Marinoscillum sp. 108: one gene and its partner. The protein of the gene in region 1 interacts with the protein of each later gene in a pairwise test. Links are inferred from orthologs where the notes say so. Each region holds a gene or a part of one and is shown in the gene's direction. Other genes may lie near its edges.

The links.
Region 2: the proteins of GV030_RS04530 (region 1) and GV030_RS16370 interact in binary tests that used the Escherichia coli proteins (3 or more experiments, as listed by UniProt). The link is inferred for Marinoscillum sp. 108 from one-to-one orthologs.

Annotation. Positions count from the first base shown.
Region 1 is NZ_LR734808.1:1,091,492-1,095,391, reverse strand. What follows is about bases 742-3,592. They hold GV030_RS04530 (uracil-DNA glycosylase), read left to right. Parts: upstream 742-1,761; coding sequence 1,762-2,424; downstream 2,425-3,592. Other genes in these bases: GV030_RS04525 (sodium:proton antiporter), read right to left, coding at 2,575-3,592; apaG (Co2+/Mg2+ efflux protein ApaG), read right to left, coding at 1,296-1,682; GV030_RS04540 (O-methyltransferase), read right to left, coding at 742-1,291. Also shown: GV030_RS04545 (chromosome segregation protein SMC), read right to left, coding at 1-457; more of GV030_RS04540, read right to left, coding at 524-741; more of GV030_RS04525, read right to left, coding at 3,593-3,900. UniProt on the Escherichia coli protein: Excises uracil residues from the DNA which can arise as a result of misincorporation of dUMP residues by DNA polymerase or due to deamination of cytosine.
Region 2 is NZ_LR734812.1:155,044-158,939, forward strand. What follows is about bases 603-3,449. They hold GV030_RS16370 (nucleoside-diphosphate kinase), read left to right. Parts: upstream 603-1,739; coding sequence 1,740-2,159; downstream 2,160-3,449. Other genes in these bases: GV030_RS16365 (bifunctional oligoribonuclease/PAP phosphatase NrnA), read right to left, coding at 603-1,592; GV030_RS16375 (ScpA family protein), read right to left, coding at 2,205-2,984; dxs (1-deoxy-D-xylulose-5-phosphate synthase), read left to right, coding at 3,126-3,449. Outside these bases: GV030_RS16360 (FKBP-type peptidyl-prolyl cis-trans isomerase), read right to left, coding at 1-576; more of GV030_RS16365, read right to left, coding at 573-602; more of dxs, read left to right, coding at 3,450-3,896. UniProt on the Escherichia coli protein: Major role in the synthesis of nucleoside triphosphates other than ATP. The ATP gamma phosphate is transferred to the NDP beta phosphate via a ping-pong mechanism, using a phosphorylated active-site intermediate.

The DNA of each region.
Region 1 (3,900 bases):
TTTCTGTTTTCAGCTCCACGTTCTCGGTGAGCAGTTCTTCGTTGAGCTTCTTTAATTCTTCTATTTCCACATCCTTGGCCAATAATAGCTCCTGGTAGCCATCCACCCGATCTTTGAGTGAGGCCATGAGGTCTTTTTGTCTGCTCTGGTTAGTCAGGAGTTGCTTCTTTTCTGTTTCCAGCTGTTGCTTGATTTTCAATAGTGTGTCTATTTCCCCTCCAAGCTGGGAGATGGTCAGGATTTTGCTATCCAGTTGGCTGGAGATGCTGTCCAGTTGCAGCAGCGTTTTGTTGAGCTCCAGGGCCTGGGCCTCTTTCTCTTTTTCGAGGGTATCATTGGTGTAGTATAAAAATATCAGGACCCCTAGCAAGGCCACAATCAACCCGATGAATAGGGCGGTTCTGTCTTTTGGTTTCGGATTGCTCTGTGGGGTGCTGTTTTCGTTTTGTACTTCCATCGCTGTTTTTTGATTTGCACGCAAAAATAGACGAATAGGGCCGAAAATAATAATCTCTTGAAGTCCTTAAAACTTCAATACAAAGTGCTGCTTTTTGATGGGATGGTGTGGGAATATAATTCCGGCCTGGAAGATGTCAATCGTGAGAGGATATGCCGGATTTTTGACGATGGCGCTCCAGCTGTTTTTCATGTCCTGAGACCAATAGATATCATGAACAATGATGCACTGAGTGCCGGGTGAATGTTTCCTGATGGCATCGAGGTAGAATGCGATGGTGTCTGATCGGTGATCTGCGTCCAGGAAAATCAAAGCTGGCTGTGATTCACTGAGGGTTGATACAAAAGTGTCTCTGACATCACCAATGACCTGATGAATATCGGAGAGGCCCAACTTTTCGAAATGCCTTTTAGCGATATTGGCAATTTGGGGAGAGCCTTCCAGTGTCCATACACTACTGGCCACTGATTGAGACATATACAGGGTGTTCAACCCTATGGATGTGCCAGCCTCCAATACGGTATGATACTTTTGATGGTTGATCAGCTTGAAGAGGAAATAAGAAAAGGAGTGGCTGGAGGCTACTCTTCGTGATAGTTTTTTCACGGTGGATCGATGATCTTCTCCTGTTTTTGGATCCTGAAAATCAACGGTGAGGTCAGATCTGGTGATTTTTTGACGGAGCTTCCGGAGTGCTGATTCTTGTGTTTTTGCTCTTTTTCGTATGACTTCATTGTACAGCTCAAAGACAAAAGGGGAGTGCAGATCATGGGCATTAAGTGATACAGATCTGTATTTCAGATATTCTTTGAAAGTAAAAAATGGGGAAGCCAAGTGGTCAGTTCAATTTGAATGGAACGACCATTTCAAATTCAGGAATATTCACTTTGAATCGTTTGCCATCTACCAGGCGCTCCATGGTGTAATGTCCATACATTTTCCCAAAACCAGATTTTAGGTTACAACCGGAAACGTATTGGTGCATTTGGCCAGGCTCCAGAATGGGTTGTTTTCCCACCACTCCTTCACCTTCTACTTCTCTTTTGGGGAAGGTAAGATCTATGATGTCCCAGTGCCTGGAGAGCAGTTGAATGGTTTTATCACTTAGATTTTCTATCGTGATCTGATAGGTGAATACATAATGACGCTGTACGGGATTGGAGTATTCCTGCTGATATTCGGTATCAACCGTTACCTTTATTCCTTTTGTGGTATCAGTAGTCATTGCTTTGTTTTCGGAGAGAAATTTATAAGATTTCTCTTTTAATTTACTATCAATCAAAAGAAAGTTTTCAGATAGACATATGAATGTAAAAATAGGACCTTCATGGAAGTCATTATTAGAAGGAGAATTTGACAAGGGTTATTTCAAGGAACTTACCGGGTTTGTAAAAGAAGAGTATCAAAAACATACCATTTATCCACCTGGAGGGCAGATTTTTAATGCCTTTGATCTTTGTCCTGTGGAAGATACCCGGGTAGTGATAATAGGGCAGGATCCTTATCATGGTCCCGGCCAGGCCAACGGACTTTGTTTCTCGGTGCGAGAGGGGATGCCTATGCCTCCATCACTGGTCAATATTTTCAAAGAGCTGAAAGGAGATCTCGGAAACGAAATCCCATCACACGGAAGCCTGGAACGATGGGCTCAGCAGGGCATTCTGTTATTGAACGCTACTCTGACTGTCAGGGCTCACCAGCCGGGATCTCATCAAAACAAAGGCTGGGAGGAGTTTACGGACGCTGTGATCCGTTTACTCTCAGAAAAAAAAGACGGCTTGGTCTTTATTTTGTGGGGGGCATATGCGCAGCGGAAAGGCGAAATCATAGATTCTCAGAAGCATTTTGTGATCAAATCCCCACACCCTTCACCGTTTTCCGCTCATCGGGGATTTTTTGGTAGTAAACCGTTCTCAAAAGCGAATAATTATTTGCTTAAAAATGGAAAGGAATCTATAAATTGGTGATATGAGTTACTACGATCATCTCGAGGGGCGTCGGGAAAGAAAAAACACACTACCGGGATGCATGATGCTCGTGGGATTTATCGTTGGAATGATTATGCTGATCAGGTTGATAGCGTACTTGCTAACTCCCGTTCCCATCCAATAACTGAGCTACGACTGGATGTACTCCACATCCTGATCGTCATCAGGGACGGTTTCTGAATCGAAGTTGGGCTTCTTTACATACACCAATGAGGTAAGTTTATCTGTTTTGCTGGTGTAGCCTGTAATGATCTGAAACTCGTCTCCCTCTCCTGATAAAAATAAAGGAATCATCCCTGTTGCGAACTTACTTCTGAAACCCTCATACTCAGACTGACTTTCGAAAGATATTTCAGAGAATGGATTTTTCACTCTGATCAACTGTACGAGTGTGACAAAGTCCACCCGCGCATTGAATAGCACATTTTTGGGCAGCGGGAGGTTGGTGTTGTCCGCTTCTTCCTTACTTGCGAGCCTGAAAACATTGGTCTCACCCAGTTCCTTTTCAAACCAGGTGCAAGCCAGGTCATTAAGTCCGGAGTTAGAAGTCATGGCCACCAGTTTACCTATTTTCGATAGGTCAATTTCATCAAAGATTTGATCAGAGAGAATATTGGATTGCAGGGTTTTCAGTCCCGCTTTTTTGGCTTCTTTGATACTCGGAGCAGAGGTGTCTACCAGTAGTACATAGGTGCCATGGTCTTTAATGACCTGAGCAATTTTACGTGCCAATTCATTAGCACCCACAATCAAAATACCCTTGGGTTCTGCACGCTTTACACCAAGCAGGGAAGCCACGTATTTGGCAGAAGAACCCTGCAGCACCACGGTTCCCACAATAATAAGAAATACCAGGGGCAGGAGTAGTTCTGCTTCTTTTGGGTCAATGTGGGTGTCACCTTTGATCAGATCGAGAGAAAAGAGAGATGCTACGGCCGCTGCCACGATCCCCTTGGGGCCGATCCATGAGATGAAGACGATCTCTCTCCAGTTGAGGTGAGAACCTATAGTGCTTAGTAAAACACCGATAGGTCTTACAATCAGTATGATGATCAAGAAGAGGATCAGGCTTTCCCAACCTAATTTTTCTATCTGAATGATGTCTATTCTGGAAGAGAGCAGGATGAAAAGGACTGAAATAAGGATTACGCTGATGTCTTCTTTGAAGGAAAGTATTTTTTTAAGCTCTTCGAGTTTCACATTGGCCAGAGCAATTCCCATGACAGTGGCGGCCATCAGACCCGCTTCAGCGTGAATCATCTCCGATATGGCAAAGGTGAAAATGACCAGTGCCAATGTGAATACATTTTGGAGGTAGCCGGGCAATGCATTGTTTTTGATAAGCGAATAGAGGAAGAACGCTCCGAGTCCACCAGATACAATCCCGGCTGATATGGTGATGAAGAAATCCTGGAAGACTTCCATAGGATAGTCAACACCATGCTTTGAGGAGAG
Region 2 (3,896 bases), on another replicon or contig:
AGTAATGACGTACCTCAGACCAGACTCAGTAGTGATGGCATCAATGCCATTTTCTTCGAGATAGGCATCGATGGTTTCGCCATCAGAAACAAGCTTTTCTTCAAGAATCACTGATTCTTTGGCACGCTGCTTTTCAGTCATTTCCTGCACGTAAGCACGGTAATCTTCCTGGCTCATTTGGGCATGAAATTTCATATTGATGCTCATCACTGCAGCAGAGTCCATATCCGGAGGTAGCTGTGTCTGATAAGTTTCTTCGAATAGATTTTTGGCCGTTGTAGTGAAAAACACGCTATCACCCACTTCCATTTCTTTCAGTACCTCCTGCAGGTTGCCGGCTTTCATTTCCGGGTCAAAGGCCAAAGCCAATGGTTTTTCAGGAGTGGTTTCGGTAAGTACTTCACCATCAGCTCCCACTATTTTCAGGTATAAAACCACAATAGAATCTTTTTGGGCGCCAAGGCCGTCACCCTTCACCAGGCAGGATACTTCCACTCCGGTTTCTGTTGTAAAATCATTGTTTTTGTTGCAGGAAAATACCAGCAGCGGAAAGATCAATATCCAGATGTTTTTCATTTTGTTTTTTGGTTATGGGTTTGCTGAAATTTTGGAATCAGCGATTTAAATTTTTCTACAGTTTCCTCTAGTCCTAAATCAGAAATGCCGCCAGCGGCATTTTTGTGACCACCTCCGCTAAAGTACTCAGAGGCAATATCGTTCACAGCATAGTCGCCTACTGATCTGAATGACATTTTGACTTCACCACCTTTTTCCATGATGATGGCCGCCACCACAATGCCATTGATCGAAAGGGCATAATTGACCAAGCCTTCGGTGTCTCCGCTTTTCAAGTGAAATCGCTCGTGCTCTTCGGCACTGATCACAAAGTAGGCCACCTGATATTCAACATTCACCACCAACTTTTCCATTAGCGCATAACCAATGAATCTCAGTCGATTCAATGAATTGGTATCATAAATGAGTCGGCTTATTTTATTCACATCAGCGCCAATCTCCATCAGCTCAGCCACGGTGCGGTGGATTTTTGCGGAGGTGGAGCCGTGCTTGAACGAACCTGTGTCGGTCATGATGCCCGCATACAAGGCCTCGGCTATGGCCAAATTAATCTCTTCTTTACCATCCAGAAGCAGAATAAGGTCGTAGATCAGCTCCGCAGTAGCTGCGGCTTTGTTGTCCCAAAGTTCATAATCTGCGAACTGCTCAGGGTTCAGGTGATGGTCCACCAGCAACTTCTTAGCTTTGGAGGAGCCTACCATTTCGCCCAGCTTCTTGATCCTGTTGAGTCCGGAAAAATCCAGGCAGCAGATCAGATCTGCCTGCTCGAACAGTTCAGCAACCTGCTGATGGTTTTTCTCACCATACACCACCACCTCATCATTGCCCTCCATCCAGTGCAGGAAGTCAGGATAATCCGTAGGGGTGACCACAAGTGCCTCGTGCCCACGGTTTTTAAGAAAATGGTATAATCCCAGAGAAGAGCCCAAGGCATCAGCGTCAGGATTAGCGTGGGTGGTTATAATTATTTTCTTGGGGGTGGATAGTAATGCTTTTAAAGCGCTTAATTCCTTCATTAACAATTCTTGCCTCACCTTGGCTGTAAGTGAATCGCAAAACTCACAATAAATCAAGTAAATACAAAATGGCTGGTAAGGTGATAGTGAATAGGATAAATGTTATTTTTGCAGCCGTTTAGTAAAAGACTCAAAAAAACCAATTAAATGGCAGGAACAAGGACCTTCACAATGATCAAACCCGATGCATACGGATCAGGAAATACCGGTGCGATCACCAAAATGATTGAAGAAGCAGGCTTTGGTATCAAAGCAATGAAACTGACTCACTTATCTGCAGGCAGAGCAGGACAATTTTATGCAGTACACAAAGAGCGACCTTTTTACAATGACCTGGTCACTTATATGTCCTCTGGGCCCATCGTGGCTATGATTCTGGAAAAGGACAATGCAGTGGAAGATTTCAGAAAATTGATTGGTGCGACTAATCCAGCAGATGCTGCGGAAGGAACCATCAGAAAAATATTTGCTACTTCTATTGAGGCCAATGCTATCCACGGATCTGACTCTGACGAGAACGCAGAGATTGAGGGTTCGTTTTTCTTCTCAGGCCTGGAGAAGTTTTAATTAACTAGCAAGAAAGTATTGATTGAAAATGAAATCCCGGGCTGATCAGTCCGGGATTTTTTCTTCTTCCAGTTTTTCTACCCAGAAGTTATTGAATCCTTCGCCAATGTGAAGGGTGATGGTGCCCAGCTGGAGGAGCTCGAGGATGGCGAGGAAGTTGTAGATCACCAGAATTTTTTCGGGCTTTTCTTCCACCAAGGAGCTGAAGGAGATGCGATGATTCGGGCTGCTGTGTAGCCGCTGGATCAGATAATCCTTCTGCGTCGAAATGGTGTAAGGGTACTGTACCACCTGATGTGTAGGCCTGCTTTGATCAAATTCATACCGCTTCAGCACCTTCTGGAAAACCTTCATCAGCTTGTAAAGATCCAGATCCTGCATCTCGGCTTCCACATCAATGGACTGAGAGAGCTTTTTGATTTCTTTGAGCAGATTTCCCCTTTGTTCCCTATCCAGGCGATTGCTTTCCAGGCTGTTGAGCTCCTGAATCACCGATTTGTATTTTTTGTATTCCAGCAGGTGCTTCACCAACTCCTCTCGGGGGTCTATTTCGTTTCCTTCTTCATCCAATACCGGTCTGGGAAGTAACATCTTGGCTTTGATACGCATCAGTGTGGCAGCCACCAGTATGAATTCGCTGGCCACCTCCACATTCATCGTTTCCAGCTGATGGAGGTAATCCAGAAAATCACTGGTCACCTTAGCGATGGGAATATCATAGATGTCCAACTCGTCCCGTTCAATGAAAAAGAGCAACAGGTCAAATGGCCCCTCAAAGAGAGGAAGTTTGATCTCGTAAGTATTGGAATTTTGGAAATCGCTCACAGTAGGCCAAAGCTACTACTTCTGGCACTAATAGGAAATCTCAAAATAGTTTAGATTTGTGGAATATTTGATTCATAATTGTCTTGCCGCTAAACAATTAGAATTGAAAGTCGTTCATGAATCACCCCAAAAGATTACTATATGGAGATTAGGCCCGGAAAGCTTTTAGCGGAAATCGACAATCCCAACGACCTTAAGAAATTAGACGAGACTCAACTGGCTCAGGTGGCCGAAGAGCTTCGTGAGTACATCGTAGATCATGTCTCGGTGTATGGTGGGCATTTTGGGGCTAGTTTGGGAGTGGTAGAGCTCACTGTGGCACTCCACTACGTATTTAATACACCGGTGGATCAGCTCGTGTGGGATGTGGGTCATCAGGCTTATGGCCACAAAATATTGACCGGACGAAGAAAAGATTTTCATACCAACAGACTTTACAATGGCCTTTCAGGTTTCCCTAAAAGATCCGAAAGTGAGTATGACACCTTTGGGGTGGGCCACTCTTCCACCTCCATTTCTGCCGCTTTGGGTATGGCGTTTGGGTCAGACTATAAAGGGGAGAAGGAAAAGCACCACATAGCAGTCATTGGTGATGGAGCGATGACCGGAGGGATGGCATTTGAGGCCATGAATCACGCCGGAGATTCTAATAAAAACCTCTTGATTATTCTCAATGATAATTGCATGTCCATAGATCCGAATGTGGGTGCACTGAAGGATTATTTAACAGACATTACTACCTCACCTACCTACAATAAGATCAGGGATGATGTGTGGAAGGTGCTTGGAAAAATCAGCAAGTTTGGACCCAATGCCCGTGAGATTGTTGGGAACATTGAGAACAGCATCAAGTCCTTGCTGCTGAAGCAAAGTAACCTCTTTGAGTCCTTGAACTTAAGGTATTTTGGCCCG